DNA from 3 places in the Pseudomonas sp. VEM90 genome. Region 2 is predicted to be linked to each of the others. Evidence: predicted binding sites of a transcription regulator. Region 2 holds the regulator's gene; each other region holds the start of a gene.
The links. Region 2 encodes sigma-54, which starts transcription at its own class of promoters, with help from an activator protein. Its sites were predicted from a motif close to ANTGGCATNNANNTTGCTNT; they were not measured.
Positions count from the first base shown of each region.

Region 1 (10,100 bases), on a different contig from region 2:
TCGACTGGTACAGCGCGGTCATGTCTTCGCCCATGGCGGTGTGGTCCAGGCCGGCAATGCCGTTCAGGGCCGAGGCGTAGACCACTTTGAAGTCCAGCTGTTCGTCGGTGGCACCGAGGTTGTCGAACAGGTCGAAGATCTGGTCCAGAACCCAGTCAGGACGCGCGCCTGGGCGGTCAACCTTGTTGATCACGACGATTGGCTTCAGGCCGGCTTCGAAGGCCTTCTTGGTCACGAAGCGGGTTTGCGGCATCGGGCCGTCCTGGGCGTCGACCAGCAGCAGCACGGAGTCGACCATCGACATTACACGCTCAACCTCGCCACCGAAGTCGGCGTGGCCGGGGGTGTCGACGATGTTGATGTGGTAGCCGTTCCAGTTGATGGCGGTGTTTTTCGCCAGAATGGTAATACCGCGCTCTTTTTCCTGGTCGTTGGAGTCCATGACGCGCTCGTCGTTGAGCTCGTTACGCTCCAGAGTGCCGGACTGACGCAGGAGTTTGTCGACCAGAGTGGTTTTACCATGGTCAACGTGGGCGATGATGGCGATGTTACGCAGATTTTCGATCACAAGTGTATCTCGATCAGAGGATTCGGTTGCCGCCCAGTGTAGGCGGCCAATATGTACTGTTTAAGGCTCAGCGGGCCCGGCGGTCGGGAGGGCGATGGCGAATACTGCCGCCATACAGCCCCGGCATCTTATGTCGGACGATAAACACGCACATTGGCATGTCCCTCACTGAGCAGGTGGTGTGCGTGCAAACGGCTCATCACACCCTTGTCGCAATACAGCAAGTACTGGCGCGTAGGGTCCAGGTGCTTGAACTTGCTGTTGATGGCGTAGAACGGCATGGCCTGGACCTCGATACCTTCCAGCACCAGTGGTTCGTCTTCCTGGGCATCGGGGTGCCGAATGTCGATGACGATCTGGCCAGGCAGCGCCTCGGCCACTTCCTCGATTTCGATGTCCTTGCCCAGCTCATCGATCACATGGTCGATGGAAATGAACTTGGCGCGCTCAAGAGCGCGCTCCAGCACGGCCATGTCGAACTGCTTTTCTTCGTGCTCCATGCGGTGACGCTTGGCATGGGTAGTCGGGTTTACCGAGATCACGCCGCAGTATTCCGGCATGTGCTTGGCAAAGTCCGCGGTGCCGATTTCGGTGGCCTGGTCGATGATGTCCTGCTTGTGGCTGGCCAGCAGCGGGCGCAGCACCAGCTTGTCGGTGGCCGAGTCGATGATCGACAGGTTCGGCAAGGTCTGGCTGGACACCTGGGAAATCGCGTCGCCGGTCACCAGCGCGTCGATCTGCAGGCGGTCGGCCATATGGGCGGCGCCGCGCAGCATCATGCGCTTGAGGGTCACGCCCATGTAGCTGTTGTCGACCTTGTTGAGGATTTCGCCAACCACTTCTTCGAACGGCACGCTGATGAACAGTACACGCTGGCTGCTGCCGTACTTCTTCCACAGGTAGTGGGCCACTTCCATCACGCCCAGCTCATGGGCACGGCCGCCGAGGTTGAAGAAGCAGAAGTGGGTCATCAGGCCGCGGCGCATCATCTGGTAGGCCGCAACGGTGGAGTCGAAACCACCGGACATCAGCACCAGGGTCTGTTCCAGGGCACCCAGCGGATAACCGCCGATGCCATTGTGCTGGTTGTGGATCACGTACAGGCGCTGGTCGCGGATTTCGATGCGCACCAGCACTTCAGGCTTCTTCAGCTCGATCCCGGCGGCGCCACACTGCTGGCGCAGCTGGCTGCCGACGTAACGGTCGACGTCCATCGAAGTGAAGTCATGGTGGCCACCGCGCTTGCAGCGCACGGCGAAGTGCTTGCCGGCCAGCAGGTGGCCGAAGTGGTGCTTGCACTTGGCGACGATGTCGTCGAAGTCACCCAGCGGGTATTCCTCGACCTGCAGGAAGTGGGTGATACCCGGCGTGCAGGTGAGGCGCTCGATCATCTCGCGCTGGACTTTTTCGTCTTCGACGCGGGTAACCACTTCGAGATTGTCCCAGACACCATCGACCGCGAGCTCAGGGTCGAGATCCTTGAGCACGTTGCGGATGTTCTTGCCAAGCTGGCGGATGAAGCGCTTGCGCACCGGCCGGCTTTTGATGGTGATTTCTGGGAAGACTTTGACGATAAGTTTCATTGGTTAACAGCGCGCGCAGGGCCTGCCGAAAATGAGGGGCGCGAATTATATCGGAAATTGCTCAGGATTTGACCAACTTTTGATCAGAAGCTTTGAGATAAATGCAGAGAGCGGGTTTTGCAGTGCCTGTTCCGGCCCTTTCGCGGGTGCCCCCGCGCCTACAAGCAGTGCAAAGCCCGTAGGAGCGGGTTTACCCGCGAAGAGGCCCTAGAAGCTGGCACACCACTCATGCCACGCACCCTATTGGTGCGAGATGATCAAAAAACGCATCGTAAGGGTGCACTTTTGCCCGCCACCCCAACGCCAAATGCCCGCAAACGCCCCCTTTTATCCCAGCCTCGCCATTTTCGGGCACTGGCATGCAATTTGCTCCCTTGTGAGGCAGGTAAGCTTGGCCGACTATCCGCGCCCGGCAACACCCTTTTTCCAGGGCAGCGGCCCACCGCGCTCTAGACCATCCGGAGGACAACATGTCGAAGTCGGTTCAACTCATCAAAGATCATGACGTCAAGTGGATTGATCTGCGTTTCACGGACACCAAAGGCACTCAGCACCACGTGACCATGCCGTCGCGTGATGCGCTGGACGAAGACTTCTTCGAAGTCGGCAAGATGTTCGACGGTTCCTCCATCGCTGGCTGGAAAGGCATCGAAGCCTCCGACATGATCCTGATGCCGGTTGACGAAACCGCCGTTCTGGATCCGTTCACCGAAGAGCCAACCCTGATCATTACCTGCGACATCGTCGACCCGTCGAGCATGCAGGGCTACGATCGTGACCCACGTGCAATCGCCAAGCGCGCCGAAGAGTACCTGAAGAGCACCGGCATCGGTGACACCGTATTCGCCGGCCCAGAGCCTGAGTTCTTCATCTTCGACGAAGTGAAGTTCCAGTCGGACATCTCCGGCTCGATGTTCAAGATCTTCTCCGAGCAGGGCTCGTGGATGACCGGCGCTGACGTGGAAGGCGGTAACAAAGGCCACCGTCCAGGCGTGAAAGGTGGCTACTTCCCGGTTCCGCCGTTCGACCACGACCACGAAATCCGTACTGCCATGTGCAACGCTCTGGAAGAAATGGGCCAGACCGTTGAAGTTCACCACCACGAAGTGGCGACTGCCGGCCAGAACGAAATCGGCGTCAAGTTCAACACCCTGGTGAAGAAGGCTGACGAAGTACAGGCGCTGAAATACGTCGTGCACAACGTTGCCGACGCTTACGGCCGTACCGCCACCTTCATGCCGAAGCCACTGTATGGCGACAACGGCTCGGGCATGCACGTGCACATGTCGATCTGGAAAGACGGCAAGAACACCTTCTCGGGTGAAGGCTATGCCGGCCTGTCCGACACCGCCCTGTACTTCATCGGCGGTATCATCAAGCACGGTAAGGCCCTGAACGGCTTCACCAACCCGTCGACCAACTCCTACAAGCGTCTGGTTCCAGGCTTCGAAGCCCCGGTAATGCTGGCCTACTCGGCTCGCAACCGCTCCGCCTCGATCCGTATTCCTTACGTTGGCAGCCCGAAAGCCCGCCGTATCGAAGCACGCTTCCCGGACCCATCGGCCAACCCGTACCTGGCCTTCGCGGCCCTGCTGATGGCTGGCCTGGACGGCATCCAGAACAAGATCCACCCAGGCGACGCGGCCGACAAGAACCTGTACGACCTGCCGCCAGAAGAAGCCAAGAACATCCCGCAAGTGTGCGGCAGCCTGAAAGAAGCTCTGGAAGAGCTGGATAAAGGCCGTGCGTTCCTGACCAAGGGCGGCGTGTTCTCCGACGACTTCATCGATGCCTTCATCGAGCTGAAGAGCGAAGAAGAAATCAAGGTGCGCACCTTCGTACACCCGCTGGAATACGAGCTGTACTACAGCTGCTGATCTGATTGGCGCCCCGCGCCGATGACCTGATCACAACGGCCTCCTTCGGGAGGCCGTTTTCGTTTCTGCGCACCAAGCAGAAGCACTGCAACCCCGCCTGTCACGCTATGCTCTATCTTGGTGCACTAATTCACACCATGCCCTCATTTGCTCCCCAATCTGGTTCAAATTAAACGTTTCACCAAGACTTTCTGGTCCGAATTTGCGCAGTTTCAGGCCTTTCTCGGCAAATTCCGCTTCTTTTCGGCGCTTTGGTTTGTTTCTTGCATTTTCTTATCAAGAGTCTCGCATCAGTGGATCCACCCCGCGTCCGGCCCTGGCCATAACAGTGCCAGGCAAGCGCCAAAAGAGGTCAACGACGCCTTATGACCATCAGCGATGCACAGCACCGTCTGCTTCTGGACAACCTGACCACTGCCACGTTGCTGCTCAACGCCGAGCTGCGCCTGGAGTACATGAATCCGGCCGCAGAAATGCTACTGGCCGTCAGTGGCCAGCGCAGCCATGGGCAGTTCATCAGCGAACTGTTCACCGAATCGACCGAGGCGCTCAGCTCGCTGCGCCAGGCGGTCGAGCAGGCGCACCCGTTCACCAAGCGTGAAGCGCAGCTTACATCGCTGACCGGGCAGACCATCACTGTCGACTACGCGGTAACACCGATACTGCATCAAGGCCAGACCCTGCTGTTGCTCGAAGTGCATCCGCGGGACCGGCTGCTGCGCATCACCAAGGAAGAGGCTCAACTGAGCAAGCAGGAAACCACCAAGATGCTGGTACGCGGCCTGGCCCACGAAATCAAGAACCCCCTTGGCGGCATCCGCGGAGCGGCCCAGCTACTGGCCCGCGAACTGCCCGAGGAAGGGCTGCGCGATTACACCAATGTAATCATCGAAGAGGCTGACCGTTTGCGTAACCTGGTCGACCGCATGCTCGGCTCGAACAAGCTGCCTTCGCTGGCCATGACCAATATTCACGAAGTGCTGGAGCGGGTGTGCAGCCTGGTCGATGCCGAAAGCCAGGGGTGCATCACTTTGGTGCGCGATTACGACCCGAGCCTGCCGGACGTGCTGATCGACCGAGAGCAGATGATTCAGGCCGTACTCAACATCGTGCGCAACGCCATGCAGGCGATCAGCGCGCAGAATGAGCTGCGCCTGGGTCGCATTACCTTGCGCAGCCGCGCCCTGCGCCAGTTCACCATCGGCCACGTGCGTCACCGCCTGGTAGCGCGGGTAGAGATCATCGACAACGGCCCGGGCATCCCGCCGGAACTGCAAGACACCCTCTTCTATCCCATGGTCAGTGGTCGCCCGGACGGTACCGGGCTGGGCCTGGCCATTACCCAGAACATCATCAGCCAGCACCAGGGCCTGATCGAGTGTGAAAGCCACGCAGGCCATACCGCCTTCTCGATTTACCTGCCTCTGGAACAAGGAGCCACCGCCTCATGAGCCGAAGTGAAACCGTCTGGATCGTCGACGATGATCGCTCCATCCGCTGGGTCCTGGAAAAAGCCCTGCAACAGGAAGGCATGACCACCCAGAGCTTCGACAGCGCAGACGGTGTCATGGGGCGCTTGGCACGCCAGCAACCCGACGTGATCATTTCCGACATCCGCATGCCTGGCACCAGCGGCCTCGACCTGCTGGCGCAGATCCGCGAGCAACACCCGCGCCTGCCGGTCATCATCATGACCGCCCACTCCGACCTGGACAGCGCCGTGGCCTCGTACCAGGGCGGTGCCTTCGAGTACCTGCCCAAGCCATTCGATGTCGACGAAGCGGTATCGCTGGTCAAGCGCGCCAACCAGCATGCCCAGGAGCAGCAAGGCCTGGATGTGCCACAGAACCTGGCGCGCACCCCGGAAATCATTGGCGAAGCCCCGGCGATGCAGGAGGTGTTCCGTGCCATCGGCCGCCTCAGCCACTCCAACATCACCGTGCTGATCAACGGCGAGTCCGGCACCGGCAAAGAACTGGTGGCCCACGCCCTGCACCGACACAGCCCGCGCGCAGCATCGCCGTTCATTGCCCTGAACATGGCCGCCATCCCCAAGGATCTGATGGAGTCGGAGCTGTTCGGCCATGAGAAAGGCGCCTTCACAGGTGCTGCCAACTTGCGTCGGGGCCGTTTCGAGCAGGCCGATGGCGGCACGCTGTTCCTCGACGAAATCGGGGACATGCCCGCCGACACCCAGACCCGCCTGCTGCGCGTGCTGGCCGACGGCGAGTTCTACCGCGTGGGCGGCCACGTGCCGGTCAAGGTCGACGTGCGCATCATCGCCGCCACCCACCAGAACCTGGAATCACTGGTACAGGCCGGCAAGTTCCGTGAAGACTTGTTCCACCGTCTTAATGTCATCCGTATCCACATTCCGCGCCTGGCCGACCGCCGCGAAGATATCCCCGCCCTCGCCCGCCACTTCCTTGCCCGGGCCGCCCAGGAGTTGGCAGTCGAGCCGAAGATCCTCAAGCCGGAGACTGAAGAGTTCATCCGCAACCTGCCATGGCCGGGCAACGTGCGGCAGATGGAGAACACTTGCCGCTGGATTACCGTGATGGCCTCCAGCCGCGAAGTGCTGATCGGTGACCTGCCACCAGAACTGCTGAACCTGCCACAAGACGCCGCGCCGGTAACCAACTGGGAGCAGGCCCTGCGCCAGTGGGCCGACCAGGCCTTGGCGCGCGGGCAGACCAGCCTGCTGGACAGCGCAGTGCCGAGCTTTGAACGGATCATGATCGAGACGGCACTCAAGCACACCGCCGGACGCCGGCGGGATGCCGCGCTGTTGCTGGGCTGGGGGCGTAACACCCTGACACGCAAGATCAAGGAATTGGGGATGAATGTGGCTGGTGGGGATGATGAGGAAGGTGATGACCACTGAGCTCTGAATTAGCCTTCTAGATTGCTGGGGCTGCTTTGCAGCCCATCGCGACACAAGGCCGCTCCCACGGGATCACCTCTGCCCCAAGGCTGATGCGATGGACACACATCGGGGTCGTCGTAGGAGCGGGTTCACCCGCGAAGAGGCCGGGCCTGCTGGCCAATCTCCACCTGCCGCTCACCATTGCCGCCACCACCGTATTCGCGGGTAAACCCGCTCCTGCCACGATCCTGTGGGAGCGGCCTTGTGTCGCGATGGGGCGCAAAGCGGCCCCAGCCATTTCAGCCGTCTGAATGCACCGTTCCTGTGCCGGCTGCACCTCTCGAAGGCACAAATACCCTTAAAATCCGGCCAAATCACCCGCAAAGCCCAGTATTAACGGGTTTTGCAAAACTGGCACGCCCCCTGCAATAAGCAATACATCTCCAGTTTCGGGGGCCCTGGTACAGGCAGGCCGGGTGAACCCCTCTTTTATACGCAGCACCGCCCGTTTTGGGGACCTCGGTACAGGCAGGCCGGGACATCCCCCCTTTATACGCAGTACCCCTTTTGGGGACCCTGGTACAGGCAGGCCGGGATATCCCCTCTTTTATTCGTGCAGTTTCACTTGCACCCGCCAGCGCCCAGCGTCCTCTGCACCGGCCCATTCGCCGTGCAGGGGGCGCGCGGCCACCACCGTCAGCAACAAACCTTCCTTGCTGTGCTGTACCCGCCAGCTCACCGGCTTGCCTTGCAGGCTAAGCTGCCCTTGCTGAGCCTTGCCCTGGGCCTGGAACAGCAACGCCACCGTCCCTTCCACGTTCTCGCCATGCAGCTTGGGCTCTTCGTTGAACCAAAGCTCCAGGCCATCCTGCATCACCTGCACCTGCTGCAACTCTCGCTCGTTGGGCGTAGTCAGGCGACCGATCATCAGCCCCACCATCAAGCCGACGATCGCCAACGACAGCATCACCCGTGGGAAGGCCTTCGAACGCACGTCCGGTTCAGGAGTAGAATGCCCGTCATCTTCACGCTTGGAGCCGTGCATGTTTCACGTCATCCTTTTTCAACCAGAAATTCCGCCGAATACCGGCAACATCATTCGTCTATGCGCCAACAGCGGCTGCGCCCTGCACCTGATCGAACCCATCAGCTTCGAACTGGATGACAAGCGCCTGCGCCGCGCAGGGCTGGACTACCACGAGTATGCCACGCTCAAGCGTCACGAGAGCTTGGCCGGATGCCTGGAAAGCCTTGGCAACCCACGGTTGTTCGCCTTTACCACCAAGGGCTCGCACCCGTTCCACGAAGTGGCCTTCCAGCCGGGCGATGCCTTCCTGTTCGGGCCGGAGAGCCGCGGGCTGCCGGCCGAGGTGCTGGACAGCCTGCCGGCCGAACACCGCCTGCGCCTGCCGATGCGGCCGGGGTGCCGTAGCCTGAACCTGTCCAATACCGTGGCGGTGACGGTGTATGAGGCGTGGCGGCAGAACGGGTTTGCCGGGAGCTGATGTGTCGCCTGTGCCGGCCTTTTCGCGGGTAAACCCGCTCCTACACAGATTGAGGGAACGGCGCGATCGCCTGTAGCAGCGGGTTTACCCGCGAAGAGGCCCGCACAGGCAAAAAAAAGCGCCCCGAGAGGCGCTTTCTTGATACCGGCAGTTATTACTGCACAGTAGGCGCTTCACCCGCTTCCTGCATACGCTGCATTTCTTGCGCGTACAGGGCGTCGAAGTTGACAGGCGACAGCATCAGCGCCGGGAACGAACCGCGAGTCACCAGGCTATCCAGGGCCTCACGGGCATAAGGGAACAGGATGTTAGGGCAGAACGCACCCAGGGTGTGGCTCATCGAAGGCGCATCGAGGTTGGCGATCAGGAAGATACCGGCCTGCTGCACTTCAGCAATGAAAGCCACTTCGTCACCGTTCTTGACGGTAACCGACAGGGTCAGCACGACCTCGTGGAAGTCGCCTTCCAGGGATTTCTGCTTGGTGTTCAGGTCCAGAGCAACGCTCGGCTCCCAGGTCTGACGGAAGATCTGCGGGCTTTTCGGGGCCTCGAACGACAGGTCGCGCACATAGATGCGTTGCAGGGAGAACTGAGGGCTGTTGTCTTCTGCAGCAGCGCCGTTGGTCTGTTGGTCAGTCATGTCAGATCCTTATCCTAATGTTTTTGAATGCAGTGCAAATCAGGCCGCCAGCAGCGCGTCGAGCTTGCCGGCGCGCTCCAGGGCATAGAGGTCATCGCATCCACCGACATGGGTGCTGCCGATCCAGATCTGCGGCACCGACGTACGGCCGGCTTTCTGACTCATCTCGGCGCGAACCTGCGGCTTGCCGTCGACCTTGATTTCCTCGAAGGCCACGCCCTTGCTCTCGAGCAGGTACTTGGCGCGCATGCAGTAGGGGCAGTAGTCGCTGGAATAGACGATGACAGGCTTCATATCACTTCACCAGGGGCAGGTTATCGGCTTTCCAGCTGGAAACGCCACCGCTCAGTTTGGCGGCGTTGTAACCAGCTTTGAGCAGCTCGCGGCAAATAGTGCCGGACTGCTGGCCCATCGCGTCGACGACAATCAGGGTCTTCTCTTTATGTTTGCCCAACTCGGTCATGCGGTTGGCCAGTTTGTCCTGCGGGATGTTCACCGCACCGACGATATGACCAGCGGAGTATTCCTTGGCCGGGCGAATGTCGATCACCAGGGCCTTCTCGGCATTGACCATGGCTGTCAGTTGGCCGTTAGTCAGGCTCTGGCCACCACGACGGATTTCATTGATAAGCAGCAGGACCAGCAAAATGAGGAAGATCGCAACCAGGATGTAGTGATCTGTCGCGAATTGAATCAGGTGAGCAACCATCAGCGGTGTTCCAGGCGATTGAAAATGCCGGCCAGTATACACAGCCCCTTGGTGCCACCAAAGCCCGACGGGCCGGCCACAAAACCACCTTCATGTTGCTAGCACAGGTGCGCCGGTCGGTGGAATGGGACGAATATTCGCCGCGGGTGGCGTATTTGCCCTAAAATGCGTGTCTTTATCATCTTTGAACAACCGTGAGTTTGATTGATGACGAGCACGCCCAAACCCCTGGTCCTGATTATCCTGGATGGCTTCGGCCATAGCGATATCCCCGAACACAATGCCATCTTTGCCGCCAATAAACCGGTCTATGACCGCCTGTGCGCCACCCAGCCGCATGGCCTTATTTCCG
Region 1 covers NZ_JBTRAR010000004.1:103,435-113,534, forward strand. The annotation lists gene typA (translational GTPase TypA) at 1-568, opposite strand, end outside; gene thiI (tRNA uracil 4-sulfurtransferase ThiI) at 697-2,151, opposite strand; gene glnA (type I glutamate--ammonia ligase) at 2,622-4,028, shown strand; gene glnL (nitrogen regulation protein NR(II)) at 4,394-5,479, shown strand; gene ntrC (nitrogen regulation protein NR(I)) at 5,476-6,912, shown strand; gene ACYCCG_RS06140 (hypothetical protein) at 7,502-7,939, opposite strand; gene trmL (tRNA (uridine(34)/cytosine(34)/5-carboxymethylaminomethyluridine(34)-2'-O)-methyltransferase TrmL) at 7,938-8,399, shown strand; gene secB (protein-export chaperone SecB) at 8,554-9,039, opposite strand; gene grxC (glutaredoxin 3) at 9,079-9,333, opposite strand; gene ACYCCG_RS06160 (rhodanese-like domain-containing protein) at 9,335-9,748, opposite strand; gene gpmI (2,3-bisphosphoglycerate-independent phosphoglycerate mutase) at 9,956-10,100, shown strand, end outside.
Region 1: a site for sigma-54 is predicted at 2,505-2,524, ahead of glnA (type I glutamate--ammonia ligase). Genes of this name have one in related genera too.

Region 2 (10,100 bases):
GAATCGGCAGGGCTGCGTTTTTCGCGCCCGAAATGCGGATCTCGCCGTCAAGGCGAGCGCCGCCAGTAATAATCAGTTTGTCCATTGGAGTCTCGCCGCCAAGTTGGCTCAGGTGCGCTCAGCCCAGGCTGCGCTGCTGAAAAATTTCATGGTTACCGCATGGATGCTGCCATTGGCGATCCACGGATTCAGGTGAGCATAGATCGCCTGCTGGCGTTTGACCGGACTCAGGCCAGCCAACTCGTCGCTGATCACGTTCAACTGGAAGTTGCAGCCTTCGCCTTCAACTTCGACCCGGGAACCCGGCAATTTCTCTTCAAGGAAGCTCTTAACTTCTACGGCCTGCATGCTCAACCTCAATCGGCGCCCGATGCGCACGGGTCGGCCATCATACAAAAAAGCCCCTCGCCTGCGAAGCCCAACGAAGGCTTCGCTGACCGAGGGGCCATCATCCGTGCCTGGCCACTAGCTTGCCAGCACTTCATCGAGATCATAGACCTCGGCAATTTCCCGCATGTCGTCGGGCATGCTACGCACCTCGCACGCCTTGCCGGTGGCCTGAGCATCACGAATGTACGCAAGCAACAGCGACAGGCCGACACTCGACGACTTCTCGACAGCCGAGCAATCAAGCACCAGCCGCGGCTCGCGCGAGCCATCGATCAGCACCTTGCCTTGCTTGCGCAAGGCCGGGCCGCTGCGGTAATCCAGCACGCCAGCCAGACGCAGCACGCCCGGCTCGGCCATGCTTACAGCAGCCTCGCTCATTTGACGCTCTTCTCTGGCGAGTTGTCGGCAGTCTGCTTGGCCTTGGCCACTTCGCCGGCCCAGCCGTCGATGGTCTTGTCCAGGTCGTTGCCGTTGCGCTGCATGGCATCGGCGAACTGGTCACGGAACAGCTTGCCGATGTTGATGCCGTTGACGATCACGTTACGCACCTTCCACTCGCCGCCAATGTTCTGCAGGGTGTACTGCACGGGGTACACGGCACCGTTGTTGCCGGTGACCTTCATGCCGACACTGGCGCGCTTGCCGTCATCGGCCTTAGCCGGGTCGACGGTGATGCCCTGGTTGTTGTATTCGAGCAGGGCATTGCCATAGAACTGCATCAGGCTGCGCTTGAAGTTCTCCTGGAAGCGCTGCATCTGCTCCGGGGTCGCCTTGCGGGAGTATTTCACGGTCATGATGCTGCGCGAGATACCGTCAGCATCCACCACCGGGCCGAGAATGCGGTTGAGCGAGTCATAGAAGGCGTTGGGGTTGGACTTGTACTGCTCCTTGTTGGCCTTGAGGTCACCGAGCAGTTCATTGGTGGTGCCCTGAACCACATCGTGCGGTGTCTGCGCAGCCAGGGCCAGCAGGGGGAAGGCCGCCAGTAGCACTAGCAGGCCACGTCGCAGGATCGAAATCATGGATACTCCTTAATTAGCCGGTTGCGCTTCTTTCGGTTCCTTGCCAACAGAGTTGAGCAGGAACTTGCCAATCAGATCTTCCAGCACCAGTGCCGACTGAGTGTCATGGATGGTTGAGCCATCCTTGAGGACATCGTCTTCACCGCCCACGCTGATGCCGATGTACTTCTCACCAAGCAAACCGGCGGTCAGGATCGAGGCAGTGGAGTCGGTCGGCAGGTTATCGACCGACTTGTCCAGTTGCAACGTCACCCGACCGGTGTAGGAATCACGGTCCAGATCGATGGCGGTGACCTTGCCGATGGTCACACCGGCCATGGTCACCTTAGCTCTGACCGTCAAACCGGCGATATTGTCGAAGTAAGCATAAACTTTATAGGTATCAGTGGTCGGGCTGGCCGACAGCCCGCTGACACGCAGGGCCAGCAGCAGCAGCGCCAGGATCCCGGCCAGGAGGAACAGGCCGACACCGATTTCCAGGGTGCGGTTTTGCATCAGAAATCTCCAAACATCAAGGCGGTCAGAATAAAGTCCAGACCCAGCACTGCCAACGAGGCATAGACCACGGTCTTGGTGGTTGCACGGCTGATCCCTTCTGAGGTGGGCTCACAGTCGTACCCCTGGAATACGGCGATCCAGGTCGAGACGAAAGCAAACACCAGGCTCTTGACCAGCCCGTTGAGCACGTCGTCAGTGAAAGAAACGCTGTTCTGCATGTTGGCCCAGAACGAGCCCTCGTAGACGCCCAGCCAGTCCACCGCCACCCACGAACCACCCCAGATACCGACCACGCTGAAGATCAGCGCCAGCAACGGCAGCGAGATGAAACCGGCCCACAAGCGTGGTGCAACGATGTACTTGAGCGGGTCGACACCGATCATTTCCAGGCTCGACAGCTGCTCGGTAGACTTCATGTTGCCGATTTCAGCGGTCAGCGCGGAACCGGCACGGCCGGCAAACAGCAATGCCGTTACCACCGGGCCAAGTTCACGCAGCAGGGTCAGGGCGACCATCTGCCCTACCGCCTGCTCCGAGCCGTACTTGGTCAGGATGCTGTAGCCCTGCAGCGCCAGCACCATGCCGATGAACACCCCGGACACGACGACGATCGCCAGCGACAGCACACCGACCGAGTACAACTGCTTGGTCAGCAGCTGGAAACCGCCGCCAATGCCACCGCGACCGACCAGCGCATGGAACAGGAACAGGCACGAACGCCCGAGCACGGCCAGCACGTCGATTGCCGAGCGGCCCAGCAGGCGGACACGTTCGAGTAAGGATTTTCTGCGCATCAACGCGCCCCCAGCAGGTCGGCGCGGTAGTCAGGCGCGGGAAAGTGGAAGGGAACCGGGCCGTCCGGATCGCCTTTCATGAATTGGCGGATCCGTGGATTGTCCGAGCCCATCAGCTCATCAGGCGTCCCCTGGCCCAGCACCTGACCGTCACCTACCACGTAGATGTAATCGGCGATGCTGGCGGTTTCTGCCAGGTCATGGGAAACCACGATGCTGGTGATGCCCAAAGCATCGTTGAGCAAGCGAATCAGGCGCACCAGTACCCCCATGGCGATCGGGTCCTGGCCGACGAACGGTTCGTCGTACATGAGGATCTGCGGGTCCATGGCAATCGCCCGGGCCAGTGCCACACGGCGCTTCATGCCACCGGACAGCTCGTCGGGCATCAGGTCGATGGCACCGCGCAGGCCCACGGCCTGCAGCTTCATCAACACGATGTCACGGATCATCTCGTCCGACAGCTGAGTATGCACGCGCAGCGGGAACGCAACGTTCTCGAACACATCGAGGTCGGTGAACAACGCGCCGCTCTGAAACAGCACGCCCATCTGCTTGCGGGCGTCGAACAGGTCGCTGCGCGACAGCGTCGGCAGGTTCTGCCCGGCAACCCATACCTCACCGCTCGCGGGGCGCAACTGCGCGCCCATCAGGCGGAGCAACGTGGTCTTGCCGCAACCCGATGGCCCCATGATGCCGGTGACCTTGCCGCGCGGGATGCTGATGTCGACGTTGCTGAAAATGCTGCGCGAACCGCGTTTGAAGGTCACACCCTTCAACTCGACCGCGTAGGCGCTATCCACACTCATCTAGACTCCTTGCTTATGCAGCCTCGTCCTAATGGACGCCGGCCTCCATCTGGAAGGCACAAGCACCCCTGACAGGCCGAATAGCGGCGAACTATAGCACCGCTGACAGCGCCGCCCCAAGGCCGGGCAACCAGCCGTTCAGCCCCGCGACAGACTTTGGTGGTATTTGCTGCAGTAATCGAGGAGGTGAGGGTTTTCATCATTGCGCGTATAATCGTCGCCTTTTCATCAGGCATTGCTTTTTCGACATGAGCCAATCCAGCGAGCTGATCCAATCCGCCCAACGCACTCTGCGCCTGGAACTCAAGGCCGTGGAGGCCCTTTTGGCGCGCATCGACGACAATTTCGTCAAAGCCTGCGAACTGATTCTGTCCAGCAAGGGCCGGGTCGTCGTGGTCGGCATGGGCAAGTCCGGGCACATCGGCAACAAGATCGCCGCGACCCTGGCCAGCACCGGCACCCCGGCGTTTTTCGTACACCCGGCCGAAGCCAGCCATGGCGACATGGGCATGATCACCCGCGACGATGTCATCCTTGCCCTGTCGAATTCCGGCAGCACTGCCGAAATCGTCACCCTGCTGCCACTGATCAAGCGCCTGGGTATCAAGCTGATCAGCCTGACTGGCAACCCAGACTCGCCGCTGGCCCAGGCCGCCGAAGTCAATCTTGACGCCCGCGTCGAGCAAGAGGCCTGCCCGCTGAACCTGGCCCCCACTTCCTCGACAACCGCATCGCTGGTGCTGGGCGACTGCCTGGCCATCGCCCTGCTTGAAGCCCGCGGCTTCACTGCCGAGGACTTTGCCTTCTCACATCCCGGGGGAGCGCTGGGCCGCCGCCTGCTGCTGAAGGTCGAGAACGTGATGCACGCCGGCGACGATCTGCCTCAAGTACCACGCGGCACCCTGCTCAAGGACGCGCTGCTGGAAATGTCCCATAAAGGTTTGGGCATGACCGTGATCGTCGAAGCCGACGGCAAGCTGGCCGGGATCTTCACCGACGGTGACCTGCGCCGCAGCCTGGACCGCAACATCGATGTGCACACCACTCTGATCGACCAGGTCATGACCGTTCATGGCAAGACTGCGCGTGCCGACATGCTCGCCGCCGAAGCCCTGAAGATAATGGAAGACCACAAGATCAACGCTCTGGTGGTGGTGGACCGTGAAGACCGCCCTACCGGTGCCCTGAACATGCATGACCTGCTGCGCGCCGGCGTAATGTAAAGGAGCGATGGAATGAACCAGGACCTCATGCAACGCGGCAAAGGCATCAAGCTGGCAGTGTTCGACGTGGACGGCGTGCTCACCGACGGGCGCCTGTATTTCCTCGAGGATGGCAGCGAATTCAAGACGTTCAATACCCTCGACGGCCAGGGCATCAAGATGCTCATGGCCTCGGGCGTGACCACCGCGATCATCAGCGGGCGCAAGACCCCAGTGGTCGAACGCCGGGCCAGGAACCTCGGTATCCCGCACCTCTTCCAAGGCCGGGAGGACAAATTGGTGGTACTTGACGGCCTGCTCGCCGAACTGGGCCTAAGCTATGATCAAGTGGCTTACCTGGGCGACGACCTGCCCGACCTGCCGGTGATTCGCCGGGTGGCTCTGGGCATGGCCGTAGCCAACGCCGCACCATTCGTACGCCAGCATGCCCACGGCGTGACCCAGGCACGTGGCGGCGAAGGCGCGGCCCGTGAATTCTGCGAACTGATCATGCACGCCCAGGGCACCCTGGACGCTGCCAACGCCAACTACCTGTAAGGCTGCCCATGCTCAGCAAGAAAGCCCGAAACATTGTGCTGCTCGGGGCGATAGCCGCCCTGTTGGTAGCCATTGGCTACTGGAATGTCAGCCCCGAAAGCTTCCTCGACAAGCCCGTGGCCCAAGTCGATGAAAGCGCCATCGACTACTACGCGATCAACGCCCACAGCGTGCAGTTCCTGCCCGACGGCAAGCTGCAATACGAAATGACCGCCGACAGGATCGAACACCTCAAGACCAGCGAAATCACACAAGTGACCACACCGGACCTGCACCTGTACCGCGGCACTGCGTACCCGTGGCATGTGCAGAGCACACGCGCCGAGGTCAATCCGGACGGTACCGAGGTCGAACTGATTGACAAGGTACGGATTGCCCGCACCGATGAAAAGCAGCGTGAAACCATCATTACCAGCTCACGCATGACCGTGTTCCCGCAGAAGCAATATGCGCAGACCGAGCAAGCCGTTAGAATCGACGGCGCCGGAGGCACAACTACGGGCAAAGGCATGAAAGCGTATTTGAAAGAAGGCAAGATGGACTTGCTCTCTAACGTAAGAGGACAGTATGAGGCTCGTTAAAACCCTCCCCCTTTTGCTCAGCCTGAGCGCAGCACTGGGAAGCGCGAGCGCCCTCGCCCTGCCGAATGACCGTGACCAGCCTATTCGCATCCAGGCCGACAACGCCCACCTGGATGACAAGCAAGGCGTGGCCACTTACACCGGCGACGTGATCATCACCCAGGGTTCGATGATGATCAAAGGCAACACCGTGACCATTACCCGCTCCGCCTCCGGCGATATCGACGTAGTGACCTCGGTGGGCAACCTGGCCTACTTCGAGCAGCAGCAGAGCGCAGCCAAGCCAGACAAGATGAAAGGCTGGGGCGTGACCATCCAGTACCAGGCGCAGAAGGACCTGGTAATTCTCACCGACCGCGCCAAGGTCGAGAACGAAGGCAACACCACCGAAGGCGAGAAGATCGTCTACAACACCCAGACCCAGGTGGCGACCGCCGGTCGCGGTAGCAACGTGACAACACCCCGTCAGCGTATCGACATGGTGATCCAGCCCAAGAAGAAGGCCGAGTAAATGGCAACCCTCAAAGCCCAGCACCTGGCAAAGAGCTACAAGGGGCGGCAGGTAGTACGTGATGTCAGCCTGTCGATCGACAGCGGCCAGATCGTCGGCCTTCTCGGCCCCAACGGCGCCGGCAAGACCACTTGCTTCTACATGATTGTCGGTCTGGTCCAGGCCGAACAGGGCCGCGTACTGATCGACAGCCTCGATGTGAGCTACCAGCCCATGCACGGCCGCGCGCGCGCCGGCATCGGCTACCTGCCCCAGGAAGCCTCGATCTTCCGCAAGCTGTCGGTAGCCGACAACATCATGGCCATCCTCGAGACCCGCAAGGACCTCGACCGGGACGGCCGCCGCAAAGAGCTGGAAAGCCTGCTGCAGGAGTTCCACATCAGCCACATCCGCGACAACCTCGGCATGAGCCTGTCCGGTGGCGAACGCCGCCGTGTCGAGATTGCCCGCGCCCTGGCGACCGCACCCAAATTCATCCTGCTGGACGAACCGTTCGCCGGTGTCGACCCGATTTCAGTCGGCGACATCAAGCAGATCATCCACCACCTCAAGGCCAAAGGTATCGGTGTACTGATTACCGACCACAACGTGCGTGAAACCCTGGATATCTGCGAGACCGCTTACATCGTCAACGATGGCCGACTGATCGCCGAAGGCGACGCTGAAACCATCCTGGCAAACGACCTGGTCAAAGAAGTTTACCTGGGCCACGAGTTCCGCCTCTGACCCGAAAAGCGCCTGAAGTACTGGCAAGCAAGCCGTGAGACTGCGGGTAAAGTTGTTACGGTACTCTAGGCAAACGCTACAATTTAAGGCATAAAACTTGCTTGATCTGGCGCTCCGGCGCCCTCGTGTAGTGGATGGCGCATGCGCGCCGGCGAACAAGGTATTAAGCCCCTGCCATGAAACCATCGCTCGTCCTAAAAATGGGCCAGCAACTGACGATGACACCTCAGTTGCAACAGGCCATCCGCCTGCTCCAGCTCTCTACCCTGGACCTCCAACAGGAAATCCAGGAAGCGCTGGAGTCCAACCCGATGCTCGAACGTCAGGAAGACGGCGAAGACTTCGACAACAGCGACCCGATGGCCGACAACGCCGAGAACAAACCGGCCGCCGAAGTTCAGGACAACAGCTTCCAGGAAAGCGCCGTCAGCGCCGACAATCTGGAAGACGGTGAGTGGAGCGAGCGCATCCCCAACGAGCTCCCGGTCGATACCGCCTGGGAAGATATCTACCAGACCAGCGCCAGCAGCCTGCCGAGCAACGATGACGACGAGTGGGACTTCACCACCCGTACATCGGCCGGCGAGAGCCTGCAAAGCCACCTGCTGTGGCAGTTGAACCTGGCGCCGATGTCCGATACCGACCGCTTGATTGCCGTGACCCTGATCGACAGCATCAACGGTCAGGGCTACCTGGAGGACACACTCGAGGAAATCTGCGCCGGTTTCGACCCGGAGCTGGATATCGAGCTGGACGAGGTCGAAGCAGTACTGCACCGCATCCAGCAGTTCGAGCCGGCTGGCGTCGGCGCCCGCAACCTCGGTGAATGCCTGTTGCTGCAACTGCGCCAACTACCCGCTACAACTCCGTGGATGACCGAAGCCAAGCGCCTGGTCACCGACTTCATCGACCTGCTCGGCAGCCGTGACTACAGCCAGCTGATGCGGCGGATGAAAATCAAGGAAGACGAACTGCGCCAGGTCATCGAGCTGGTGCAAAGCCTTAACCCGCGCCCGGGTTCGCAGATCGAGTCCAGCGAGCCCGAGTACGTGGTGCCCGACGTCATCGTGCGCAAGGACAGCGACCGTTGGCTGGTAGAACTGAATCAGGAAGCCATCCCACGCCTGCGCGTCAACCCTCAATACGCCGGCTTCGTTCGCCGTGCCGACACCAGCGCCGACAACACCTTCATGCGCAACCAGCTGCAGGAAGCGCGCTGGTTCATCAAGAGCCTGCAAAGCCGCAACGAGACCCTGATGAAGGTCGCCACGCAGATCGTCGAGCACCAGCGCGGCTTCCTCGACCACGGCGACGAAGCGATGAAGCCGCTGGTGCTGCATGATATTGCCGAAGCAGTAGGCATGCACGAATCGACCATCTCACGGGTTACCACGCAGAAATACATGCACACCCCGCGTGGCATCTACGAACTGAAATACTTTTTCTCCAGCCATGTCAGCACCTCCGAAGGCGGAGAATGCTCGTCCACGGCGATCCGCGCGATCATCAAGAAACTGGTTGCAGCGGAAAATCAGAAAAAGCCATTGAGTGACAGCAAGATCGCTGGTTTACTGGAGGCACAAGGCATCCAGGTAGCCCGTCGCACCGTCGCCAAGTACCGCGAGTCACTCGGCATCGCACCGTCGAGCGAGCGCAAGCGACTGATGTAGCCCCTGAGATGTGCCACAGCATTTTCGTGGCAGGTGCAAGACCTGCCTCTTTATGCACGGGCAACAAAGGAGAAGCTGTATGCAAGTCAATATCAGTGGACAGCATGTAGAAGTCACCCAGCCACTGCGCGATTACGTGCTTGAAAAGCTCGCCCGCGTGGAGAGTCACTTCGACAAGATCACCAACGTGCAGGTAATCATGAAAGTCGAGAAGCTTCAGCAGAAGGTCGAGGCGACCCTGCAGATTCCCGGCGGCGAAGTGGTAGCCAACGCCGAACACGAAGACATGTATGCAGCGATCGACGCCCTGGCCGACAAGCTCGACCGCCAACTGAAAAAACACAAGGAAAAACAGCAAAGCCTGCTGCAAGGTGCAGCTGCCCGCTGATCCCCCTCATCCATGATCCGACTTGAAACCATCCTGACCCCCGGCCGTTCCCTCGTGAACGTGCCGGGCGGCAGCAAGAAGCGCGCCCTGGAAAAGGTCGCCACTGTCATCGCCGACCAAGTGCCAGAACTGGAGATGCAGGACGTCTTCGAAAAACTGGTAGCCCGGGAAAAGCTCGGTTCTACCGGTTTCGGCAATGGCATCGCCATCCCGCACTGCCGGCTTGAAGGATGCTCCGCTCCCGTCAGCGCCCTGCTGCACCTGGAAGCCCCTATCGATTACGACGCTATCGATGGCGCGCCGGTTGACCTGCTGTTTGTGCTACTGGTGCCCGAAGCGGCCACCGATGCCCACCTTGAACTACTGCGTCAGATCGCCAGCATGCTCGATCGCAAGGAAGTCCGTGATCGGCTGCGTGCGGCCACCAGCAATGAGGCCCTGTTCCAGGTTGTCCTGGACGTACAGAACGAGCACTGAACATGCGCCTGATCATCGTCAGCGGCCGGTCCGGCTCCGGCAAGAGCACCGCCCTCGATGTCCTGGAAGACAGCGGTTTCTATTGCATCGACAATTTACCCGCCGGGCTGCTGCCGCAGTTGGCGGAAAATGCACTGATCAACACCGATTTGCTGCAGCCCAAGGTGGCGGTGTCTATCGATGCGCGCAACCTGCCCAGCCACCTGACGCGCTTCCCCGAACTGCTTGAAGAAGCCCGCGCCCGGCACATCCAGTGTGACGTGTTGTACCTGGATGCCGATGAAGAGGTCCTTCTCAAACGTTTCTCGGAAACCCGCAGGCGGCACCCCCTGACCAACGCCAACCGCTCGCTCGCGGAAGCGATCCGCGTGGAAAGCGAATTGTTGGGCCCTATTGCCGACCTGGCCGACCTGAAGATCGACACCACCAACCTGAACCTGTACCAGTTACGTGACTCGATCAAGCTGCGCCTGC
Region 2 covers NZ_JBTRAR010000023.1:23,242-33,341, reverse strand. The annotation lists gene murA (UDP-N-acetylglucosamine 1-carboxyvinyltransferase) at 1-85, opposite strand, end outside; gene ACYCCG_RS20405 (BolA family protein) at 109-348, opposite strand; gene ACYCCG_RS20400 (STAS domain-containing protein) at 466-768, opposite strand; gene ACYCCG_RS20395 (MlaC/ttg2D family ABC transporter substrate-binding protein) at 765-1,412, opposite strand; gene mlaD (outer membrane lipid asymmetry maintenance protein MlaD) at 1,422-1,907, opposite strand; gene mlaE (lipid asymmetry maintenance ABC transporter permease subunit MlaE) at 1,907-2,704, opposite strand; gene ACYCCG_RS20380 (ATP-binding cassette domain-containing protein) at 2,704-3,513, opposite strand; gene ACYCCG_RS20375 (KpsF/GutQ family sugar-phosphate isomerase) at 3,762-4,736, shown strand; gene ACYCCG_RS20370 (KdsC family phosphatase) at 4,749-5,273, shown strand; gene lptC (LPS export ABC transporter periplasmic protein LptC) at 5,282-5,854, shown strand; gene lptA (lipopolysaccharide transport periplasmic protein LptA) at 5,841-6,365, shown strand; gene lptB (LPS export ABC transporter ATP-binding protein) at 6,366-7,091, shown strand; gene ACYCCG_RS20350 (RNA polymerase factor sigma-54) at 7,268-8,761, shown strand; gene hpf (ribosome hibernation-promoting factor, HPF/YfiA family) at 8,841-9,149, shown strand; gene ptsN (PTS IIA-like nitrogen regulatory protein PtsN) at 9,162-9,626, shown strand; gene rapZ (RNase adapter RapZ) at 9,629-10,100, shown strand, end outside.

Region 3 (10,100 bases), on a different contig from region 2:
GGCAACCGGTACACACCCGCTGTTCGTCCAGCCGGCATACGCTGATGCACGGTGACGGCACTGCAGGGCTGACGTTGCTGTAAAGCGGCTTGGGCGGCCGAACCTGGGCGCTACTCATGTCAGATCTCGTCGAAGTCCAGCTTCTCGCCGGCCCGCTCCCAGACGATACGCTCGAGCATTTCACCCAGCAACTCTTCGCTCTTTTCGCACACCCACTTGCCGCTGTCTTCGTCGTAATCGAAGTGGAAACCACCGGAGCGGTCGGCAAGCCACAGCTGGCGCAGTGGCTCCTGACGGCTGAAGATCAGCTGGGCGCCGCCCTCGAACTTGACGGTCAGGACACCGGCGGAGTTCTCCATGTCCAAGTCCAGGCCGCTCTCGTCGAACAGGTCTTCCAGGGCCTGTTGGGTCGCGTCGACCAGGTCATGGAAACGCGCTTCACTCAAACTCATTGCAGGAACCTCGAAATTGGCTGCGTTACAGGCAAGCCGGGCAAGATACGGGCGCTTGCCGCCGAATGCAAAGGTTTAGCCGTTGCCTTCACCGGCCTCTTCGCGGGCAAGCCGGCTTGTACAGGGGCTACGCAGAGGCTAAGCATAGCCCGCCCGACGGACCGGTCCTTGCATAGGCAAGCCGCCGGTCGCTCGGTATACTCGGGCGCAATACTGCATTTTTCTAAGGATTTCACCCATGAAGCGCCTGATTTCCTCCTTCGCGGCGCTGGTCGCTGTTGCCTGCCTCGTTTCGGCCTGTGGCCAGAAAGGCCCGCTGTATCTGCCTGAAGATGGCGATAACGGCAAAGCGCACAAGTCGCACCAGCACCAGCCAAAAGCCGAGCCGGCCCCGGAACAAGAACAGCAGCCCGAGCTGCAATCCGAGCCCGAGCAATCGCCAGCGCAGTAAGGAAACCAGATGAACGCTTTCAACTACCGCGACGGTGAACTGTTCGCGGAAGGCGTGGCCCTGTCGGCCATTGCTGAACGTTATGGCACCCCAACCTACGTGTATTCGCGCGCCCACATCGAGGCCCAGTACCGGAGCTACGCAGATGCCCTGCAAGGCACCGAGCACCTGGTGTGCTTCGCGGTCAAGGCCAACTCCAACCTTGGCGTGCTGAACGTGCTGGCGCGCCTGGGCGCAGGCTTCGACATTGTTTCCGGTGGTGAACTGGAGCGTGTGCTGGCCGCTGGCGGGCGTGCCGACCGCGTGGTGTTCTCCGGCGTCGGCAAAACACGTGAAGACATGCGCCGCGCCCTGGAAGTTGGCGTGCACTGCTTCAACGTCGAATCCACCGACGAGCTGGAGCGCCTGCAAGTGGTAGCCGCCGAAATGGGCAAGGTTGCCCCGGTTTCGCTGCGGGTCAACCCGGATGTCGATGCCGGTACTCACCCGTACATCTCCACTGGCCTTAAAGAAAACAAGTTCGGCATCGCCATCGCCGATGCCGAGGCCATCTACGTGCGCGCCGCACAGCTACCGAACCTGGAAGTGGTCGGAGTCGACTGCCACATCGGCTCGCAGCTGACCACCGTCGAGCCATTCCTCGACGCCCTCGACCGCCTGCTGGTGCTGGTCGACCGCCTGGCCGAGTGCGGCATACACCTGCGCCACCTGGACCTGGGTGGCGGTGTCGGCGTGCGCTACCGCGACGAACAGCCGCCACGGGTGGCCGACTACATCAAGGCCATCCGCGAGCGCGTGGGCAAACGCGACCTGGCCCTGGTGTTCGAGCCAGGCCGCTACATCGTCGCCAACGCAGGCGTGCTGCTGACCCGCGTGGAATACCTCAAGCACACCGAACACAAGGACTTCGCCATCATCGATGCAGCGATGAACGACCTGATCCGCCCGGCCTTGTACCAGGCCTGGATGGGTGTCAGCGCGGTCAAGCCACGTGCAGGCGAAGGCCGTGCCTATGACCTGGTCGGCCCTATCTGCGAGACCGGCGACTTCCTCGGCAAGGACCGCGTCCTCAATCTGGCCGAAGGTGATCTGCTGGCCGTAGAGTCCGCGGGCGCCTATGGTTTTGTCATGAGTTCCAACTACAACACCCGCGGCCGTTGCGCTGAAATCCTGGTCGACGGCGACCAGGCGTTCGAAGTACGCCGCCGCGAGACCGTCGCCGAACTGTATGCTGGCGAAAGCCTGCTGCCGGAGTAAGTCCATGCTGCTGCGTTTTACCAAGATGCATGGGCTGGGCAACGACTTCATGGTCCTGGACCTGGTCAGCCAGCACGCGCACATCCAGCCCAAGCACGCCAAGCAATGGGGTGACCGCCATACCGGTGTCGGCTTCGACCAGTTGCTGATCGTAGAGGCGCCGAACAACCCGGAAGTGGACTTCCGCTACCGCATCTTCAACGCCGACGGCTCCGAGGTCGAGCAATGCGGCAACGGTGCGCGCTGCTTTGCCCGCTTCGTGCTGGACAAGCGCCTGACCGCGAAAAAGCGCATCCGCGTGGAGACCAAGAGCGGCATCATCGTGCTGGACGTGCAGAACGACGGCCAGGTGAGTGTCGACATGGGCCCACCCCGCTTCATCCCTGCCGAAATCCCCTTCGTTGCTGACGCGCAGGCGCTGAGCTACCCACTGGAGGTCGACGGCCAGCTGCATTCCATAGCCGCCGTGTCCATGGGTAACCCGCACGCCGTGCTGCGTGTCGACGACGTGCATACTGCCCCCGTGCACGAGCTGGGCCCGAAGATCGAAAACCACCCACGCTTCCCACAGCGGGTGAATGCCGGCTTCATTCAAGTCATCGACCGCCACCGCGCCAACCTGCGCGTGTGGGAACGCGGCGCCGGCGAAACCCAGGCTTGCGGCACCGGCGCCTGCGCCGCGGCCGTGGCGGCGATCAGCCAGGGCTGGATGGACTCCCCGGTGTCCCTCGACCTGCCCGGTGGCCGCCTGCACATCGAATGGGCCGGCCCCGGCAAGCCCGTGATGATGACCGGCCCGGCCGTACGCGTCTACGAAGGACAGGTTCGTCTCTAAACGAGTAACCGCCATGACCGATCAGCCCAAGGTTGTACCCAAGCAGTCCGCCGAGCTCGATGCCGAAGCGGTGGTCGCCTACCTGCGCGCCCACCCTACCTTCTTCGCCGAGCACGACGAGCTGCTGATCGAACAGCACATCCCGCACCAGCGAGGTGACAGCGTGTCGCTGGTGGAACGCCAGCTCAAGCTGCTGCGTGACCGCAACATCGAAATGCGCCATCGCCTGTCGCAACTGATGGACGTGGCCCGCGACAACGACCGGCTGTTCGACAAGACCCGCCGGCTGATCCTTGACCTGCTCGATGCCGGCAGCCTGGAAGAAGTGGTAATGGCGGTCGAAGACAGCCTGCGCCAGGAATTCCAGGTGCCCTTCGTCAGCCTGATCCTGTTCGGCGACAACGTCGCGCCGGTCGGGCGCTGGGTCAGCAATGCCGAGGCGCAGCAAGCCATCGGTGCCCTGCTGGGCGGTGGCAAGACCGTCAGTGGCAACCTGCGCGAGCACGAGCTGGCTTTCCTGTTCGGTGAAGAACAGCGCCAGGAAGTGGGCTCCAGCGCCGTGGCAGCTCTTGAGTACCAAGGGCTGCACGGGGTGCTGGCCATCGGTAGCCGCGACCCGCAACACTACAAGAGCAGCGTCGGCACCCTTTTCCTCGGCTATATCGCCGAGGTGCTCGGCCGCGTTGTGCCACGCGTTACCCAGACCCTGCGCTCGGTACGCTGATGAAACGCCAGCTGGAGGCTTATTGCGCACACCTGCGCAACGAGCGCCAAGTGTCGGAGCACACCTCGCTGGGCTACCGTCGCGACCTGGAAAAAGTCATCGCCTACTGCGAAGAGCACGGCATTGCCGACTGGCAGGCGCTGCAAATTCAGCAACTGCGCCAGTTGGTCGCTCGCTTGCACCACCATGGCCAGTCCCCGCGCAGCCTGGCACGCCTGTTGTCGGCAGTGCGCGGCCTGTACCGCTACCTCAACCGCGAAGGCCTGTGCCAGCACGACCCGGCCACCGGCCTGAGCGCGCCCAAAGGCGAGCGTCGGCTGCCCAAGGTACTGGATACCGACCGCGCACTGCAGCTGCTCGATGGCGGCGTGGACGACGACTTCATCGCCCGGCGTGACCAGGCGATCCTCGAACTGTTCTATTCCTCGGGCCTGCGCCTGTCCGAGCTGACCAACCTCGATCTTGATCACCTCGACCTCGCCGCCGGCCTGGTGCAGGTACTGGGCAAGGGTGGGAAGGCCCGCGTGCTGCCGGTGGGTCGCAAGGCTCGCGAGGCGTTGCAGGCCTGGTACCGTTTGCGCGGCATCGGCAACCCGCGCGACCGTGCAGTGTTCATTACCCGCCAGGGCAATCGCATCAGCCCCCGGGCCGTTCGGCTGCGGGTAAAGGCCGCCGGTGAGCGTGAGCTGGGCCAACACCTTCACCCGCACATGCTTCGCCATTCTTTCGCCAGCCATGTGCTGGAATCGTCCCAGGACCTGCGCGCGGTGCAGGAGATGCTCGGCCATGCCGACATCAGCACGACGCAAATCTACACCCACCTGGACTTCCAGCACCTGGCCGCGGTGTACGACAGCGCCCACCCTCGGGCCAAACGCAGCAAAGGCACAGACTCATGAGCATCAAGCTGATCACCTTCGACCTCGACGACACCCTGTGGGACACCGCGCCGGTGATTGCCACCGCGGAAGTCGTGCTGCGCGACTGGCTCGAGGCCAACGCACCAACCCTCGGCAGCATACCGGTGGAGCACCTGTTCGCCATCCGCGAGCGCCTGGTGCAAGCAGAGCCCGGCCTCAAGCACCGCATCAGCGCCCTGCGCAGGCGCGTGCTGTTCCATGCCCTGGAAGAGGTCGGCTACAGCGAGCAGCACGCGCAAGCGCTGGCCAACGAGGGCTTCGAAGTGTTCCTGCATGCCCGCCACCAGGTGGAGATCTTCCCAGAGGTGCAGCCGGTGCTTGAGATCTTGCGCCATCAATACATCCTGGGCGTGGTCACCAACGGCAATGCCGACGTCAGCCGGCTGGGGCTGGCCGATTATTTCCGCTTTGCCCTGTGCGCCGAGGATCTGGGCATTGGCAAGCCAGACCCGGCGCCGTTCCTCGAAGCGCTACGCCGTGGCGAGGTGGATGCGGGTGCGGCGGTGCACATCGGCGATCACCCTGGCGATGACATTGCCGGTGCCCAGCGCGCCGGTTTGCGCGCGGTGTGGTTCAACCCGCAGGGCAAGACCTGGGCTGGCGAACAGGCGCCGGATGCCGAGATCCAGCGCCTGTCGCAACTACCTGACGTGCTTGCGCGCTGGCGCTGACGGGGCCGCTTTGCGGCCCATTCGCGGGCACGCCCGCTCCCACAGGGACCGCGCAGGTCCTGAACCCTGTGGTGAACCTGTGGGAGCGGGCGTGCCCGCGAAGAGGCCGGAACAGGCAACACAAAACCCACAGGCATAAAAAAGCCCGCAGCGACGGCGGGCTTTTTTGCGATCAGCCACTCAGATAGGGCGGCTGCCGTACTTGTTGTCTGGCTTCTTGGGCGGGTCGGCGACCACGTTGGCCTCGACTTCCTGCACCTTGCCGCCGCGAGAAAGGAATTCTTCCATCGCCTTGGCCAGTGCATCACGCTCTTTCTGCTTGGCTTCCATGCTCGGCATCTCGTCTACCGAGACTGCTGCCTTGGATTTGCCCTTGGCAACGGGTGCCGGGCTGCTGTCATCATCGCCAGCGTCTTCCACGCCGTCATCAGCCGCCGCCTCGAGGCCCTCATCACCCTCGTCTTCGTCGCCTACTTCGAGGTCATCATTTTCCAGATCGTCGTCGCTCATGTTCTACCTCATGACTTGCGAAAAGCAGGTTGGTTATAGACCAGTGCAGCCGTAGACCGGCAGCCACCAGTGAAAATTCAACTGGCCGTGGGTTAGGCCACTGCCCTTGGGTCGGCACTCCTGATGGGATGCGGTACCCAGCAGGCCCTGCTCCTGGCAGGACCTGACAAATCCATTAGCCCCTGCTGGCCACACGCTATTGGCAAGCCTAGCAAAGGCTGGCGAAGTGTGTGGACTACTCGTCAAACACCCTTCGGCGCGCATTCTAGCGCGCCCGTGGAAAAAGCAAAGCACCATAAACGCCCTGCGACTTGTAAGTTTTTTACCTACGTCACGAACGTGTCGAATAAACCGTTTGCCGTGCGGGAAATGCTGAAAAACTGGCAAAAAAATGCCCGGCAAGCCGGGCAAGTTTTTACCGCGTCGCAGTTACAGGTTGTAGCCGCGTTCGTTGTGCTGAGCCAGGTCGAGGCCGACCGACTCTTCTTCTTCGTTGACCCGCAGGCCCATCACCACATCCAGCACCTTGAGGATCACGTAGGTGACGATGGCGGTGTAGACCACGGTGAAAATCACACCTTTGGCCTGGATCCAGACTTGCATGCCGATGTCGGTGACAGTACCGAAGCCGCCCAGTGCCGGGGCCGCGAACACACCCGTGAGGATGGCTCCGATGATGCCGCCAACACCGTGCACGCCGAACGCGTCCAGCGAATCGTCATAGCCGAGTTTGCGCTTGAGCGTGGTGGCGCAGAAGTAGCAGACCACACCCGAAACCAGGCCGATAATCAGCGCGCCAATCGGCCCGACGGTGCCCGCAGCCGGGGTGATGGCGACCAGGCCAGCCACCACGCCCGAGGCGATGCCCAGCGCACTTGGCTTACCGTGACCGATCCACTCGGCGAACATCCAGCCCAGTGCGGCGGCGGCGGTAGCGATCTGAGTGACCAGCATGGCCATCCCGGCAGTGCCGTTGGCAGCAGCAGCAGAGCCTGCGTTGAAGCCGAACCAGCCGATCCACAGCATCGCCGCGCCCATCAGGGTATAGCCGAGGTTGTGCGGGGCCATCGGGGTGGTCGGGTAGCCTTTGCGCTTGCCCAGTACCAGGCAGCAGACCAGGCCTGCGATACCGGCGTTGATGTGCACCACGGTGCCGCCAGCGAAGTCCAGTACGCCCCAGTCCCACATCAGGGCACCGTCACCGCTCCACACCATGTGTGCGATCGGCGCATACACCAGGGTGAACCAGATGCCCATGAATACCAGCATCGCCGAGAACTTCATGCGTTCGGCAAAGGCGCCGACGATCAGCGCCGGGGTGATGATGGCGAAAGTCATCTGGAAGGTGATGAACACCGCTTCAGGGAACAGCGCGGTGGCCGAGGTCAGGCTGTCAGGCGTGACACCGCTGAGAAAGGCCTTGGAGAAGCCGCCAACGAAAGAGTTGAAGTTGAGCACGCCCTTTTCCATACCGGCGGTATCGAAGGCCATGCTGTAGCCGTAGACGACCCAGAGAATGCTCATCAGGCCGGTAATTGCAAAGCACTGCATCATCACCGACAGCACGTTCTTGGAACGCACCATGCCGCCATAGAACAGGGCCAGGCCCGGAATGGTCATGAACAGCACCAGCGCCGTTGCGGTCAGCATCCAGGCGGTGTCGCCGGAGTTCAGCGCTGGGGCAGCTTCCTCTGCCAGGGCAAGCCCGGGCATTACGAGGGACAATAGGGCTCCTAGCCCTGCGATCTTACGCAGAGTCATGTTGTTTTCTCCTGGGGCGTTGGGTTTGGTGAGGCTTTGTTGCTGCTTAGATCGCGTCGGTATCGGTTTCGCCGGTACGGATGCGGATCGCCTGCTCCAGATTCACCACGAAAATCTTGCCGTCACCGATCTTGCCGGTGTTGGCTGCCTTGGTGATGGCTTCGATTACCCGATCAAGGTCCTTGTCATCGATGGCGACATCGATCTTCACCTTGGGCAGGAAATCAACCACATATTCAGCACCGCGATACAGCTCGGTGTGGCCCTTCTGCCGACCGAAACCTTTGACTTCGGTGACGGTGATGCCCTGCACGCCGATTTCCGACAGCGACTCGCGTACGTCGTCCAGCTTGAACGGCTTGATGATGGCTGTGACTAGCTTCATGAAACTCTCTCCCGATTTGGTGGACTTGCCCCAGGAAAACAAACCCGTCTCAAGTCTAAGCGCAGCGGTTGGCTTTGTAACGCGTCGTCGGCACCCGGCTCCGCGTGCGCACTGCCTGGTCACAAGGAACTGCTTCAGTGCATGGCTCGTACAGGTCTTTGCAGAATCCTTGCCAGTTCCGACAAAGTGCCGAAAAACAGAGCGTTATGTGATTTGGTCGGGATTGGCCAGTCGCCAGCATGGGAAACATGCACAATTTCGGTGCGCAGCGGCGGGACACGTTGCGCGAAAAATGTGCAACAGATTAGAAACCGCAGATCATTCCTGTGGGAGCGGGCTTGCCCGCGAACACGGGCGAAGCCCGTGCCATCCACCGCGGTGTCTTCTTCGCGGGTAAACCCGCTCCTACGAAGGCCAATGTGCACTCAGGCGCCAGGTTTGTGCGTGCTACACTGGCGGCCATTTCTCCGTTTCAGTGGACAGCCCCATGCTCGCGCCCAAAGCCCTTCTCGATGCCCTGAGCGACCAGGCCTCGCGCCTATTCAGCAGCGATGCCGCCCAGCCCCGTGCGGAACTGGAAAGCCAGTTCAAAGTGTTGATGCAAGGTGCCTTCAGCAAGCTGGACCTGGTCAGCCGTGACGAATTCGACAGCCAGATGGTCGTACTGGCGCGTACCCGCGCACGCCTTGAGGCCTTGGAAAAACAGGTAGCCGAGCTGGAAGCCCGGCTGAACCCACCCTCACAGGATGAGTGAATGCAACCCTCCAGCGCATACCCGGTACTGTTGTTTTCCTACGGCACCTTGCAGGATAAAGCCGTGCAACTGGCCAACTTTGGCCGTGAGCTGAACGGTCAGGCCGACCGCATGCCGGGCTACCGCCTGGATTGGGTCGAGATCACCGACCCAGGCGTACTGGCGACCAGCGGCAAGTCCCATCACCCCATCGTTTCCCCCAGCAGCCAGGCGAACGACAGCGTGGCCGGCATGGTCTTCCAGATCAGCGAAGACGAACTGGCTGCAGCGGACCGCTATGAAGTTGCCGACTACAAGCGCGTCGCCGTCACCCTTGCATCGGGCCTGACAGCCTGGGTTTATGTACGTGCCTGAGACGGTCCGATGCAGGCTGAACCCGCAACGACTCGGTGTGGGTAAAGGCCTGTTTCGGTGGTAGCTCACTTGCATGCAGTGTGCCGCGGAACAACGCCGCCCCGCACTGAGTAAACAGCGTCTTCACCCGATTGCGCGAATTGAGGATCTCGGCCTGGATATCACCAATGGCCGTATCCCGTGGCTGCAAGCTGGCCGCTCGCTTGACCCATTCGATGGCGGCAAAGCGGCTTTGCTTGCGGGTGCCGCGCCCCTGCATCCAGGCCAGCCCCAGTTCGGCGCAGGCACGCCCGGCAAGCCGCGGGTCCGGGTGCTCGACCAGGCTCAACAGGTAAGCAACCGCCTCGGTTCGCTCCTGCGTCTCACCAAACCGGCGTAACAAAATTCCCAGATGCAAACGCGCACGCGCGTTGATCTGCGCGTTGCCCAACGCGTCGACAAGCAGGCGCCTGACCGCCAGCAGGGCACTGCGCTCGTTCAAATCTTCATCGCCATCCATGCGCAGGCAGGCCAGATTGTACTTGGCCTGCCTGCTACCCGCCTCCACCGCACGCTGCAGCCAATACCCGGCTGCCTCGTCATCCAGGTAATGCGCCGGGGTGTTGGCCAGGCCGCCGTGGTGCAGCTCGTACAAGGCCAAGGCAGCACCCGGCAGGTTCAGTTCGGCGCAGCGTTCATACAGGTAGCAGGCCACTTCATGCCGGTTGGCTGCCCACAGCAACCGTGCCACTTCAAGCACTTCGAACCCCGGTGCCTGGCCCGCACACTGGCGATTCACCGCCCGTTGCAACCATAGCCTTGCCTGCTCGGCCGAGCGTGGCAGCGCCCACAGCCCGAAACGGTGCCCGGCCGCGCGCAATGCACAGGCAGCAGCATGTGAACGGCCGTCACACAGGCGCTCAATGGCGCCGTGTAACAGTTGCTTCTCATCTGCCATGCCATCGCGCAGTATCAGCTCGGCCAAACAGCGAAAAGGCACGCCCATGGCGCGGATGGCGCCGAGATCGGCATTGCACGCCAAGCTCG
Region 3 covers NZ_JBTRAR010000002.1:62,827-72,926, forward strand. The annotation lists gene ACYCCG_RS02635 (DUF1289 domain-containing protein) at 1-118, opposite strand, end outside; gene cyaY (iron donor protein CyaY) at 120-452, opposite strand; gene lptM (LPS translocon maturation chaperone LptM) at 691-903, shown strand; gene lysA (diaminopimelate decarboxylase) at 913-2,160, shown strand; gene dapF (diaminopimelate epimerase) at 2,165-2,995, shown strand; gene ACYCCG_RS02660 (DUF484 family protein) at 3,009-3,719, shown strand; gene xerC (tyrosine recombinase XerC) at 3,719-4,618, shown strand; gene ACYCCG_RS02670 (HAD family hydrolase) at 4,615-5,310, shown strand; gene sutA (transcriptional regulator SutA) at 5,491-5,820, opposite strand; gene ACYCCG_RS02680 (ammonium transporter) at 6,250-7,581, opposite strand; gene glnK (P-II family nitrogen regulator) at 7,628-7,966, opposite strand; gene ACYCCG_RS02690 (accessory factor UbiK family protein) at 8,454-8,720, shown strand; gene ACYCCG_RS02695 (gamma-glutamylcyclotransferase family protein) at 8,721-9,074, shown strand; gene ACYCCG_RS02700 (DUF4034 domain-containing protein) at 9,028-10,100, opposite strand, start outside.
Region 3: a site for sigma-54 is predicted at 8,124-8,143, ahead of glnK (P-II family nitrogen regulator). Genes of this name have one in related genera too.